Regions from separate parts of the Photobacterium sp. AWH4_225 genome, predicted to be linked through region 1. Evidence: predicted binding sites of a transcription regulator. Region 1 holds the regulator's gene; the other holds the start of a gene.

Region 1 (7,415 bases):
GCCCGCTAATAGCGAGCTTTTAGGGTATAGAGCATTCTCACAGAGACTAAAACTGGCGATTTAATTACCACCCAGTTTAAGTCACCACTCATCACAAGAAAGGCAATAATTTACACTACATAAAGTCCGTAAGATCTCACTCCGAACATGCGACTTATAGCATTGCCGCCAAGCGGTTGATATCAGATAACAGCGCCCCTGCCGTCACATCGCGGCCAGCACCCGGCCCACGGATCACCAACGGGTTATCACGGTACCAACGACTCTCGATAGCAAAGATGTTGTCGCACGGCAGCAAATTGGCCAAAGCATGCTCACGAGATAGCGCTTCAATGCCAACCACTGCCTTGCCGTGGCGATCAAGCCTTGCGACATAGCGCAATACCTTCTCTTCTTTCTGCGCTTTGCGCAGGCGCTCGTGGAGCAGCTCATCCAGCTCGACAGATTGCTCGAAGAAGTCATCCACCCCTAGCGATGCCAATGAGTCAGGCACCAAGGTTTCCACCTTGACCTGCTCTGGCTCAAGCGACAAGCCTGACTCTCGGGCGAGGATCACCAGTTTGCGCATCACATCACTGCCATCCAGATCATGGCGCGGATCCGGCTCGGTCAGCCCCTGCTGCCAGGCCAGCTCAACCAGCTGGGAGAATGGTACCGAACCATCATATTGCTGGAACAGCCATGATAGCGTGCCGGAGAAAATACCCGACAAGGCAATGATCTCATCACCGCTTTCGCGCAAGTCACGCACCGTATGGTTAACCGGCAAGCCCGCTCCCACCGTTGCATTGTAGAGCCAGAAACGGCTGCTCTTGGCAAACGCATCAAGCACCTGATGATAGCTTTCACCCGAAGCCGAGCCTGCTACCTTGTTGGCCGAGATCAGGTGCAAACCCGACTCTGCAACCTGCGGGTAACGCGCAGCCAGCTCACTGCTGGCGGTAACATCCAGCACAATAACATCGTCGTAGGTATTGTGGGCCAGCACCGACAACCACTCATCTCCGCTGTATTCAATCGACTCATCATCAAAACTATGCTGGGCACGGCTGGCATCAATTCCGTCAAAATCAATCCAGTGACGGCGGCTATCAACCACACCAATCAGGGTAAAGCTCATACCATGACGCTTTTCCAAAGTGGCTTTTTCGGTCTCGAACAATTCCAGCCAACGGCTGCCGATATTCCCCTTGCCACAAAGCACCAAACCAATTCGCTTCTGGGCCTGGAACAAGCTTTGGTGAATACCTTGGATCAAACTATCGGTATCGGCCTTACGCAGTACCGCCACCAAACTCAACCCTGATTCAGACTCAGCAATAAACTCCAACGCCTGCCCTTTAAGCTGCTGATAGAACCCATAGCAATGCACCGCGTTGTTCACCACGCCGGCCCCTACCGCTGCAACCAGCGAGAAACCTTCGCGCAAGCGCAACTCGGCGGCAATACCACTATCCTGAAGTTGGGCTAGAACACTGTTAACGACCTCGGCGGTATAAGCCAGCTGTACCCGGCCCTTATCCGGCTCGAAACTGCTGGCAAGCGGCTGCAATTGAGTTCGCTGCAAAAAGCGTTCGATATCGGTAGCAATCGGCGCAAAATCATGGGCGCGGGTCACCGACAGCTCGATCAGGCATACCTCATCAAGCGAAGTGATGATCTTGGCACCGCGTCCCGACGCCAGAACCCGCTCCACCCGTGTCGAACCCTGCTCTGGCTGATGGCTGCAACGCAACGTCAGATCAATCGCACTTTGCGCGACCGGCTGCAAGGTACGGCTATGCAAAACTGGCGCCGCCAAACGGGCCAGCTCGCTGGCTTCATCTAGGCGAAGTAATGGCAGCAAACAGGCATCGGCGACCTTACGCGGGTCGGCACTGTAAACACCGGCCACATCACTCCAAATCGTTACCCTGTCGACATCAGCCAAAGCCCCGATAACAGTTGCAGAATAGTCTGAGCCGTTGCGGCCAAGCAGCACCGTCTCACCCACGCTGTTTTGCGCCATGAAACCGGTGATCACAACACGTTGCTGGCTGTACTGAGCCAACTGCTCCTTGAGCAACGGCCAGGACTGGGCACGGTCAACTTCCGGCTGGGCTGAGCGCTCAGCCCGCAGGAAGCAGCGCGAGTCAAGATTGACAGCTGGTAGCTGCAGCTTGGTCAGCAAAGCTGCCAACAAACGGGCCGACCATTGTTCACCATGGCCCAAGACCTTGGCCTGCTCTGCCTCTGACAGTGGCTTTTCCGCCATACCTGAAAGCACACCCAGTTCAAGATGCAGCTGGGTCAGTAGCTCATCCGCCGCTTCGCCGTCGAGCAATGATTCAATCAATGACTGTTGAAAGCTACGCAGAGACTGTAGGGCCTCATGAGCCTGGCGGCCGTCTTTGTCGAGCAATTCAAGCCATTCAATCAGGCGGTTGGTGGTTTTGCCTGCTGCCGATACAACAACCAGATCGTTTTCACTGGAATACTCGCGCAAGATCTCGGCCACTCTTAGGTAGCACTCAGGATCCGCTAGGCTACTACCGCCAAACTTATGCAATTGACGCGTAACAGGATGACTCATTTATGCTACCTCCGCCGCTTTGTTGAAAGCTTGCTCCAGATCGGCAATCAAATCCTCAGGATCTTCAAGGCCAACCGACAATCTCAGCAGGGAAGGCTTAAGCCCTGCCTCGGCCTGGGCCTCATCAGACATCGCACGGTGGGTCATGCTCGCAGGGTGACAGATCAAGCTTTCCGTACCGCCTAGCGATTCCGCCAATGAGAAACATTTTAGTGTTTTAACAAACACTTCAAGCTGTGCCATGCCGCCGGCAATCTCGAAGCTGAGCATGGCTCCGAAGCCCTTCTGCTGCTTGAGTGCTATCGCATGGCCCGGATGCTCTGGTTGGCTCGGGTGGTAGATGGTACCTACCAGCGGCTGCTGTTGCAGGTAAGTCAGGATCTGGCGGCTGTTTTCTTCATGCATACGCATTCTCGGCGCCAGTGTACGCAGGCCGCGTAACGTCATGTAGGCATCAAACGGCGCGCCGGTGGCACCGATACAGTTTGCCCACCAGGCAATCTCCTCGGCATGCTCTGCCTGCTTGGAGATCAATACCCCACCGACAACATCTGAGTGACCATTGATGTATTTAGTGGTGGAGTGGACAACAAAATCGGCACCAAGGGCAATCGGCTGCTGGAGGATCGGAGACAGGAAAGTATTATCTACCGCCACCAGCGCGCCAACTTGCTTAGCTGAAGCACAAATTTCTTCAATATCAACAATGCGCAACAATGGATTCGACGGAGTTTCGACCCAAATCAGCTTGGGCTTGAGGGCCAGAGCTTCGGCAATTGCAGCCGGATCGGTCTGATCAATAAAGCGAACTTTGAAATCACCCTTGGCTGCGCGGGTATTAAACAAACGATAAGTACCGCCATAGCAGTCATGCGGGGCAATAATCAAATCATCCGGGCCAATCAGCGCAGAAGCCAACAGGTTGATTGCCGCAGTCCCACAGCTGGTCACCACTGCGCCAGCGCCTCCTTCTAGCTCTGCCAGGGCATCGGCCAATGTGTTACGGGTCGGGTTGCCCGAGCGAGAATAATCAAATTCTGGCACCTCGCCCAATTGCGAAAAGCTGTAGGTCGAGGTTAAATAGAGAGGAGGTACCACAGCATTGTACTGGGTATCAGATTCGATGCCGGTGCGAACAGCGACGGTAGCTAGCTTCTTGTCACTCATTTTTACTTTCCTTGTCAGGGTGGCCCTGCCGAATAACTTTTATGCAACAACATAGCGACAAACACCGAAGACGTCAACACTTCTAGACGTCTATATGTCTTTGCTTATGGCGGTAAATCCCGCTAAAATTCAGGCATACTATATTTCATCACTTTTATATCGCTGAGAAGGTAAAAAATGGCAGAGTGGAATGGCGAATACATCAGCCCTTACGCGGAACACGGTAAGAAAAACGAACAAGTAAAAAAAATTACAGTTTCGATTCCATTGAAGGTTCTAAAAATCCTGACCGATGAGCGTACCCGCCGTCAGGTCAATAACTTGCGCCATGCAACCAACAGTGAGTTGCTGTGCGAAGCCTTCCTGCACGCTTACACCGGACAGCCGCTTCCTACCGATGACGACATCCGTAAAGATCGCCCGGACGATCTGCCAGCCGAAGCCAAAGCGCTGATGGAAGAAATGGGGATCACCTACGAAGACATCAACGAGTAAGTGAAACCATCACTTTCTCCTCATAATGCCAGCGTATTATGACCATAAAAAAACCAGCCCTTCGGCTGGTTTTTTATTTGCTTGGCTCAATACGGAAATTATTTCGCTTCCATGTAGCCAACCGGCATGTCAATTTGGGCAACACCCGAATCGACTGCAGCCTGGGCAACCGCTTTGGCCACACGTGGTAGCAAACGAGGGTCCATTGGCTTAGGAATGATGTATTCAGGGCCAAACTCAAGCTTGTCAGCACCAGCGGCGACGACCACTTCTGCCGGTACTGGCTCTTTGGCCAATGCGCGGATGGCATCAACGGCTGCCAGTTTCATCTCATCATTGATTTCGCTGGCACGGACATCAAGTGCGCCACGGAAGATGAATGGGAAACAGATAACATTGTTCACCTGGTTCGGGTAATCCGAACGGCCCGTACCCATGATCAAATCATCGCGTACCGCATGGGCCAGCTCAGGCTTGATTTCAGGATCTGGGTTAGAACACGCAAACACCACAGGCTTGTCAGCCATCAGCTTCAGCGCTTCAGGGGCAAGCAGATCCGGACCTGATACACCAACAAAGATATCCGCGCCTTCAATCACATCTTCCAGCGTACGCTTATCCGTGTTGTTGGCAAACAGCTGCTTATACTCGTTGATATCGTCACGACGGGTGTGGATAACACCCTTGCGATCCAGCATGTAGATTTTCTCGCGCTGGGCACCACATTTGATCAGCAGTTCCATACACGCTACGGCCGCAGCACCGGCACCCAGACAAACAATCACCGCTTCGTTGATGTTCTTACCCTGAAGTTCCAGAGCATTGAGCATACCCGCAGCAGTCACAATCGCCGTACCGTGCTGATCATCATGGAATACAGGAACATGGCAACGCTCAATCAGGCGTTTTTCGATTTCGAAGCAGTCAGGGGCCTTGATATCTTCCAGGTTGATACCACCGAACGTATCAGCAATGTTCGCCACCGTATCAACAAACTCGTCGATGGTGCGGTGCTTCACTTCGATATCAATCGAGTCCAGGCCAGCAAAGCGTTTGAACAGCAGCGCCTTACCTTCCATCACAGGTTTCGAAGCCAGCGGGCCAAGGTTACCCAGGCCAAGGATAGCAGTACCGTTGGTGATAACGGCAACCATGTTGCCTTTACCTGTGTACTTGTAGACATTTTCTGAGTTTTGCGCGATTTCACGTACCGGCTCAGCCACGCCCGGGCTATAAGCAAGAGCGAGATCTTCTACGGTATTGGCTGGCTTGGTGAGCTCGACAGCAATTTTTCCTGGTACTGGGTATGCGTGGTAGTGAAGGGCCTGTTGGCGAAAATCTTCAGACATAGTGTTCGAAATCCTGACTGGAGGTGACTTTATTTTGGAATTTGGACATAGATCATATTCTATGGCAGCACAAAATCCTAGCACCGAACATCTGGTCGATCCAATGATTCCCGGACCGAATGTTCAACATCGATGGGGAATAGCACGGCTGAAGCGGAAGCAGCAAGACGGATTCGCCACTCTGGCAGGTTCTGGTATACAGATCGGGAATAAAACAAGCGGAATACTGGAATAAAAGAGGGGTTATCGCGGGCATAAAAAAGGGGATGCTTGCGCATCCCCTTTTTCGAAATTCATCTGGCAAATTACTTGCTAGAAAGCGCACCGAAACGCTTGTTGAATTTGTCGATACGACCACCAGAGCTAACCTGACGCTGCTTACCAGTGTAGAAAGGGTGACACTTGTCGCATACATCAAGGTTGATGTCTTTACCCATAGTAGAGTTAAATACGAAAGTGTTGCCGCAAGAACAACGAGCGTTTACTGCAGTGTACTCTGGGTGAATACCTTGTTTCATGGGATAACCTCAAAAGTAAGGCCGTGTCGCTCTCCCGATCCTAAGCCGGGCACCACACGTCGTTAATAACAGAGCGTAACGGTTACATTACCAATACGCCAAATTCAGGCGGCGTATAGTAATCAATCGTGCTGCCCAGATCAACCAATATGCGCCTTTTTTCGCCGCTTTGCCGCCTGACTCTGGGCAAGGTACACTTCTCTATCTTAGTACATGCGGATTTAGCGGTTAGATATGACGCCCAACATAGCCCGAGTGGCCCTTCCTGTTCCCCTGGACAAGCAATTTGATTACTTGGTCAAACATGACCAGCAGCCAGTGATCGGCGGCAGGGTCAAAGTGCCTTTTGGACGCCAGCAACTGGTTGGGATCGTCATGGCACTGACCGATAGCTCCGATTTTCCCCTCAACCAGCTCAAGCCTATCCAAAGCGTATTAGATCAAGAGCCTCTATGGGGTCCTGGCCTGTTCAAACTCTTGACCTGGGCCAGCCAGTATTACCAGTATCCGCTGGGTGACAGCCTTGCCAATGCCATGCCTGCCCTATTGAGAAAAGGACGGGAGGCGGCACCGTCGGCGCTGAAGATGTGGCAGCTGACCGAAAGTGGCCACAATCAGCCTTTAACCGCCCTCAAGCGCGCTCCGCGCCAGGTACAGGTGTTGACCATGCTGCGCCAAGATACGCTGAGCCATGAAGCCCTACTGGCAGAAGAAGTTAGCAGCGCGACGTTGAAAACGCTGGCTGACAAAGGCTGGATTGAAACCATCGAAAAGACTCCGGCTAGCCGCAGCTGGCAGGCAGAGTTTGCCATTAATGAAGAAAAGCCCCGGCTCAATGAGGAGCAGGCGCTGGCGATTGCCAGTGTCAACGCCAACCCAGAATTTGGCAGCTACTTGCTCGAAGGCGTGACCGGCTCGGGCAAAACCGAGGTTTACCTCAACTTACTGGAACCGGTATTGGCAGCCGGTAAGCAAGCGTTGATCCTGGTCCCGGAAATCGGCCTGACGCCACAGACCATCAACCGCTTCCGCCGCCGCTTCAATGTTCCATTGGAGACTATCCATTCCGGGCTCAATGACACCGAACGGCTGTCTGCCTGGCTGGCCGGACGCGATAACCAAGCCGGGATCATCATCGGCACCCGCTCGGCGCTGTTCACCCCGTTTGCCAACCTCGGCATCATTATTGTCGACGAAGAGCATGACGCCTCTTACAAGCAGCAAGACAGTCTGCGTTATCATGCCCGGGACCTGGCGGTGATGCGTGCCAGCCAGGAGAATATTCCGATCATTCTCGGCTCGGCCACACCGGCC
Region 2 (7,415 bases), 1.2 Mb from region 1:
ATTCCACTTCGCCACAAGTCACCATTTCACATTCACAGATCACGGCTTGGCTTTTCTTGTCATTACCCAGGAATTTTTCTGCCCGTTCGCCATGGCGATAGAAAGCCGATTGGTAAACAGGTTTGGCCAAACTGGCAGTAGCAGGTTTCTTCGGTTCGGCTTGCTCTGAGCCCGGCAGCGGTTTTTCATGGGTAATACATGGTGCAGTATTGCCAAGCTTTTTCGCCACCAAATCGGTGGTCCATTCTGCCATCATGCGGTAGGTCATCAGTTTACCGCCGGTGATAGTGACAAAGCCGTCAAGACCATCACGTTCAGCATGATCAAGCAGTACAATACCGCGGCTGATATTACGGCCACTGGTATCGCCATCAACCGCAACCAGTGGTCTCACGCCAGCATAAGCACGTAGTACACGGGTGTTCGCCATGATTGGAGCAAGCTTGGTGCCTTCCTCGAGCAGAATGTCGATTTCCTTGCTGGTCACATGCAGATCATCAATCTTGTCGTAATCGATCCGCTCGGAAGTAGTGCCGATAAGAGAAATTGTATCGCCGGGCACCAGAATGTCAGCATCGGACGGTTTGCGACAACGGTTGATCACCAAGTTGTTGATGCGGTAATCAAGGATCAGTAGTGATCCTTTGGCCGGGAACATCTTGATAGACAGATCGCCATACTCACAGATTTGCTGGCCCCAGATCCCGGCGGCGTTAATCACCTGCTTGGCACGGATTTCAAATGACTGGCCAGTTTTCATATCCAGGCAGTAAACACCACGGACAGTGGCTCCTTCCCGGATGAGACCAGTGACATGGGTATGGTTGAACAGTCGGGCGCCGTGCTCGACTGCATCGAGTACGTTTGATGCTGATAGACGGAAGGGATCCAAGGTGCCGTCAGGCACTTTTACCGCGCCAATTAGTGATGGATTACAGTTTGGCTCAAGGCGGAGTGCATCTTTCGGTGAAAGTTGCTCAACATCTATATCCGCGGCCTGACAAGATGAAATAAAGGTTTTTTGAAAATCGAGATCATCGTCAGGCAGGGAAATAAACAGCCCTTGAGTATCTTCAACGCAGTGGCGGGCGATGTTTTTTAGAATGCGGTTTTCCTGAATACATTCTTTGGCCGATTCCTGATCGGTAACGGCGTATCGCGCTCCAGAGTGGAGAAGGCCGTGATTTCTTCCCGTGGTTCCTGATGCAAGATCATCTTTTTCAACCAGGATGCATGGGATTCCGCGCAAGGCACAGTCACGCATAATACCTGTACCGGTAGCGCCGCCGCCAATAATCACAACATCTGTTTCAAACCAACTATTCATGTTCGTTTTCGCTTATTGTTTTGGTCCGTGGATCAGGAAATGGATAATTCCTTCTATTTTATGCTGGGTAATATGCCACTTTTTGTAAGGGTAATATTTGATCGGTCACACATTTATGAGCGTTCGCGCATTCGAGTGCGCGTAAATGTGATTGTTTGACTGAAAAAGAAACAGTTTTAGCCAGTTCAAGCTATTCGAAAGGCTGCGTAGGTGTATTTATTAAAGGGAAATGACTAAACGAAAGTGTTAAGTGCATATGAGAAAAGAGTGGATTAAGCGATGGCCTTACGCCTTTCGCTCAAAATAGGCATGTAATCGATAGGGTGGTAGCGGCTACAGTCACGGCCTGCGTCTTTGCAATCGTATAGGGCCCTGTCAGCGCGTTCAATCAAAGAGGAGAGGGAATCGTTATCACCATAACTGGAAAGGCCAATGCTGGTGGTAAAGCTGATGGCGGTGCTATCAATACCGGTTTCAACTTCTAATGCGCGAATGCGTGATAGCATTCGCTCAGCAATTCTTTCTGCGTCACAGGACGTACACTTTGGCAGGAAAAGGATAAACTCTTCTCCTCCAAAACGACCAAACAGATCCGTCTTTCGGATATGCTCCTGCATAAAATGAGCAAATTCTTTCAGTACCTTGTCGCCAACGCCATGGCCCCATGTGTCATTGATCCGCTTAAACCGGTCGATATCGAACAACATAACGGAGAAAGGTTGTTCTTTTTGTATGCAGTTGGCCAACTGTTTATCTGCTAGCTGTAACAGCATGCGTCGGTTATATATTCCGGTAAGTGGATCAAGCGTTGCCTGTCGATACAACCGCATTAGCATGTGTAGTTTAGACAACTGGGACCAGACAACCATCAACGCCAATACGTTTTGTAGCCAGTAGCTGGCGATATTCTCTGGGCTAAATAAATGGCCAGATAAGTAGTCAACCAAGAGCTGAGTAAGCGCAGTGACTGCTAGCATACACAAGCTCTCTTTTAGAGTGACAGGCAGAATCGTTAAGATGGCGACATGAATGATTGGCAGTAGGGTGTAGCCATAGACAAAACCGCTATAGACAGTCGGAAAGTCGAGCACCCAAGCGGTATAAAGATAAAACATGTTGATACTGAGCACCATTAAGCCCATGTACCATTGTGCGCGTTTTAACGTTGTATGCCTGTGATTCAGCCATGCGATAGACAGAAGGAAGCTACCCAAGAGTATGCGGGAGCCTGCAATATGAAGATGGGTAGGTTGTGCGAGGAACAACAGATCGAACGGTAGCCATAAGATCACTAAGACACCCCAAACGGAAGATAGCATGGTGATCCTGCTACGTAGGTAGCCGCTTCGGGTATTTTTAAAGCTGGTGGAATGCGCTCGTGCACTCCAAAGATCGGGAATGTATAGCTTGAGAGATTGGAACAGTTGGTGCAGTGATGACGTCATAGCGCTTGTCCTTGCTACATCCTGTTAGTCTTAGATCCAAACCGCTATTGATCTTTGCTCGCAATAAAGCGTTATTATTCCACGTCGGCATTTGATATTCAGTGATGTTGATCCAAAAATTAAGCCACTATTGCCTAGTTTGATTAACATTAAAGAGAGCAAAATAACGACTTAATAAGACGCATAGTGCATTTTCATAGTTGGTATAGAACAGGGTAATTGCTATCATCCACACACTTTGTTTTGCCACATCAAGATAATCCCATGAACGCTGCTTTAATTTTTCTGATCCCCGCTTTATTGGGTGCCCAGCTGATTTTGACCTTGGTACTGACCAAAGGAGAAATCTGCCCGGGCCAAAGGGGAAGGGTACATAAAACTTTACCTGTTCTTCTATTTGGTTGGCTGGTTGTAGCACTGGCCCAGCCTTATGCATTCTTACCGTTGCTTGCTTTGGGTTACTTCACCTTGAAAGTTAAAACGGGCAAAACCCGTGATGCCGGACCATTAAACGTGTTCTACGCAGCGAATGTATTGGCTTTTCTCGTCTGGTTCTCGCTGTTACCGACATTAACGCTACCGGTGGCAGTATTGAGCACGGTCAGCATTGCACTGTTCGGTTCACTGGTTGCCCACATTCTATTGACTCAGGCAAGAACCCGTTTGCAGGCTTTCCACCGCTTGTTACCTTTCGCTGGTTTTATCAGTGCTATGGTGAGTGTACTTTGTTTACTGTGGCTATCTTCTTTACTCGATGAGAGCCAACTCGCATTGCTAACAACCAATGTGGTTGCGTCTTTGGTATTACTGGTCGCTGGGCTGCTCGTATGGTCGATGCACCTGTTAACGGGAAAAACCGTTAACCGTTGGCAATTGGTGGCGGCTGCTGGCATTTTAGTGCTCTCTGCCAACATGCAGGTCGCATTAATTTAATTGCCTGGCCGTTAGACCTAAGCCAGATTGGTGAAATGTGAGGCGGCGCTTTCTCTTTCCGCCTCATTCTGTCTATGCTTACTCATGAGTGAATACTTACCGAGGGGCAGGAAGTATGGAGATTAACAATCTTTTGAACATGGATGGCAACATCGTTCTCGGTATCGTGAATGAGCGATTACGCCTTGAGTGTTCGACAGTCGAAGAGTTGGTCAGCCGCTATGAGCTGGACTTCAACGAATTAAATCAAAAAATGGAAGACTTGGGCTACCATTACGATCCAATCAATAACCAATTCAAATAACATCCGCTCTCTAATTCAGGCTGCAATGATGAAGGTGAATAACACTCACCTTGATTATGCAGCCTTGATTCCTTCCAGGTGTGTTTGGCACTGTTGCTTTGCCGTAGCAAAAAAAGCAGAAAGATAATGGCGTTCTCGCTCTTGGGCTCTGATCGCGGCAAATAAGCGACGCCACAAGCCATCACCAAGCGGTTTGCTGATAATGAGCCCTTGGCGAGCAAAGTCATAAACGGCCCAGTTCGGCAGTGCAGCAACGCCTAGTCCAGCAGAAACCATCTGAATCAGCATCAGGGTATTATCCGCTTGTTTCCAATTGGCTGGCTCAACTCCTGCAGGTTGCATGAAATGTTTTACCACATCTAGGCGGCTACGTTGTACCGGATAACTCAGCATAGTTTCATGGGCTAGATCTTCCGGGGTAATCACTTCTTTTGAGGCCAGTGGTGATTGAGGTGAAACAATCAGGCGCATTTCAAAATCAAACAGCGGCTCGAAATGAATTTCACTTCGAGTTTGGATATCTGAGGTAATAACGAGATCGAGCTCTCCGGCACTCAGTGCTGGCAGTGGCTCGAAACCAAAACCGGATGAGAAGTCTAAAGTGACATTCGGCCAATGGGTCTGGTACTCCTTGAGTGCTGGCATCAGCCATTGGAAGCAGGAGTGGCACTCTATCGCCATATGAAGTCGGCCGTTGGTATCTTCTTTTAAGCTAGCAAGTTCGTGCTCTGCTTGCGCCAGTCGGGGGAAGAGGTCATCGGCAAGGCGCAATAAAATATCACCCTCTGCTGTGAACTTTACAGGGCGAGTTTTGCGCAGGAAAAGCTGGCTACCCAGCCGTTGCTCTAAATCTTTTAGTTGGTGAGACAAAGCTGACTGGGTCAGACACAAGGTAGTGGCTGTCGCGGTTAACGATCCGGTATCTCTCAACACAGTCAGTGTTTTTAAGTGCTTAATTTCAATCAAATCGTTTCCTCATACGTTCCGTGTTCGCGCTATCCCTGTAACGCTGTTTACTGTAACGAGAAAAAATAGCGGTGTAAACATCTAGACGGCCAAATAGTGTTTTATCAATAATTACACAAGTCATTTCATATGAATTTTATTCAAGATAATCATTAGTGATAAGAAATTGCTCATAGTCAGTGGGTGGGTCATTGTTATTCCAACAACGGTAAAGAATGCATGGACGGAACAATAATGACTGTAAAAACAACAACACATATTTTGGGGTACCCGCGAATTGGCAGCCAGCGAGAACTAAAGTTTGCTCAGGAAAAGTACTGGCGCGGGGAGATTTCGCAGGCAGAACTGAAGGAAGTCGGTAGTCTGCTTCGTCATCGCCACTGGGGAGAGCAAGCAGGATCAGGGCTTGATGTCGTTACTGTTGGTGATTTTGCTTGGTACGACCATGTGCTTGGTACCAGTATGCTGCTTGGTCACTTGCCAAAGCGCCACCGTAGTGGTTTTCCTGATCTTGATACACTGTTTCGGGTTGCGAGGGGCAAAGCGCCAACTGGCTGTGCGTGTGCAGCATCTGATATGACCAAATGGTTCTATACCAACTATCACTACATTGTGCCTGAGTTCAGCGCCGACGATGAATTCAACGTCAGCTGGCCGCAACTGTTCGAAGAAATCGCTGAAGCCAAGCAAGCTGGCCATAAAGTGAAACCTGTACTGTTGGGGCCTGTTTCTTATCTATGGCTGGGAAAAGAAAAAGAGCAAGGCTTTGATAGGCTTTCTTTATTGCCAAGACTGCTGGCGGCGTATCAGCAAATTCTAACTAAACTGGCAAACCTCGGTGTTGATTGGGTACAGATTGATGAGCCAGTACTGGCGCTTGAGCTTCCTAAAGAGTGGCGAAATTCATTTAAAATTGCTTATCAGGTGCTCCATGGAGCACCAAAACTCTTGCTGACGACGTATTTTGATAACATTACTCATCATTTGGACGTGATCACCGGACTGAAAGTCGATGGCCTTCATGTGGATGTCTCGGCAGCGCCTGAACAACTGGAAGAAGTGGTGCAGCATTTACCTGAAGGCTGGGTGTTATCGGCTGGCGTAGTCAATGGACGAAACGTCTGGCGGGCAGATCTCAGTGCTCTGCTGGAAAAACTACAACCGGTCAAGGCTCTACTAGGAGATCGCCTCTGGCTAGCTTCTTCGTGCTCATTGCTTCATAGCCCGATGGACTTGGACTTGGAAACTGAGCTTGAGCCTGAAGTGCGCCAGTGGTTGGCGTTTGCCAAGCAAAAATGTCGTGAGTTGACCTTGTTAGCACAGGCCATTGATGGCCATGAGATCGCGATTGAAGAGTGTGCTCGTTACAGCGCGCCGATCAAAGCACGAGCAACCAGTGCAGTAGTTAATAATGAACAGGTTCGCCAGCGAAGTGAAGCCATTACCGATGCTCTGGCAGAGAGAAAATTGCCTTACCAAGAGCGTGCTCGCCTACAGCGTCAGTCATTAGGGTTACCGCTGCTGCCAACAACAACCATTGGTTCCTTCCCGCAAACCAGCGAGATTCGCACCCAACGAAGGGACTTCAAAGCAGGGCGGTTGGACGAGCAAGCTTATGTCAATGCCATGCAGGGGCATATCGACGATGCGATTGAGCGCCAGAACAAGCTTGGCCTGGATGTCTTGGTTCATGGCGAAGCTGAGCGTAATGACATGGTGGAATACTTTGCTGAGCTGCTTGAAGGTTTTGCCGCGACTCGCTTTGGTTGGGTACAAAGTTATGGCTCTCGATGTGTGAAACCTGCCGTGATTGTGTCTGATATTTATCGTGCTGAGCCAATGACAGTTTCTTGGGCGCAGTATGCTCAATCACTAACGGAAAAGCCTGTAAAAGGTATGCTGACAGGTCCTGTGACAATCTTGGGATGGACATTTCCGCGGGAAGATCTAAGTCGCGAAGCGATTGCTAATCAGATAGCACTGGCTTTGCGAGATGAAGTGGCCGATCTGCAAGACAAAGGTATCAAGATTATCCAGATTGATGAGCCTGCGATCCGTGAAGGAATGCCACTTAAGGCAAGCCACTGGCAGACATATCTCGATTGGGCCGTTAAAGCCTTCAAGATTTCTGCCGCCAGCGCGGAGCCGCAAACCCAGATCCACACCCATATGTGTTACAGCGAGTTCAATGACATGATTGAGTCAGTCGCCGCTTTGGATGCTGATGTGATCACCATTGAGACTTCCCGTTCTGATATGGAGTTACTCAAAGCTTTCGAGGCCTTTGATTACCCGAATGAGATTGGTCCTGGGGTTTATGATATCCACTCTCCAAACATACCTTCGGTAGAGCAGATCGTTGAACTGGTAGAAAAGGCAGAAGCGAAAATACCGGCTGAACGTTTATGGATAAATCCTGATTGCGGATTGAAAACGCGGA

The links. The regulator MetJ, encoded in region 1, represses methionine synthesis genes. The targets are predictions, from matches to a motif close to TTAGACNTNTANANGTCTAA.
Region 2: a site for MetJ is predicted at 5,049-5,068, ahead of metE (5-methyltetrahydropteroyltriglutamate--homocysteine S-methyltransferase). Genes of this name have one in related genera too.

What each region holds. Positions count from the first base shown of each region.
Region 1 covers NZ_JBSWTF010000001.1:163,438-170,852, reverse strand. The annotation lists gene ACXAD4_RS00860 (bifunctional aspartate kinase/homoserine dehydrogenase II) at 155-2,572, opposite strand; gene ACXAD4_RS00855 (O-succinylhomoserine (thiol)-lyase) at 2,573-3,739, opposite strand; gene metJ (met regulon transcriptional regulator MetJ) at 3,917-4,234, shown strand; gene ACXAD4_RS00845 (malic enzyme-like NAD(P)-binding protein) at 4,333-5,583, opposite strand; gene rpmE (50S ribosomal protein L31) at 5,889-6,101, opposite strand; gene priA (primosomal protein N') at 6,336-7,415, shown strand, end outside.
Region 2 covers NZ_JBSWTF010000001.1:1,398,058-1,405,472, forward strand. The annotation lists gene glpA (anaerobic glycerol-3-phosphate dehydrogenase subunit A) at 1-1,327, opposite strand, end outside; gene ACXAD4_RS06790 (GGDEF domain-containing protein) at 1,600-2,772, opposite strand; gene ACXAD4_RS06795 (hypothetical protein) at 3,037-3,705, shown strand; gene ACXAD4_RS06800 (DUF4250 domain-containing protein) at 3,821-4,009, shown strand; gene metR (HTH-type transcriptional regulator MetR) at 4,064-4,975, opposite strand; gene metE (5-methyltetrahydropteroyltriglutamate--homocysteine S-methyltransferase) at 5,210-7,415, shown strand, end outside.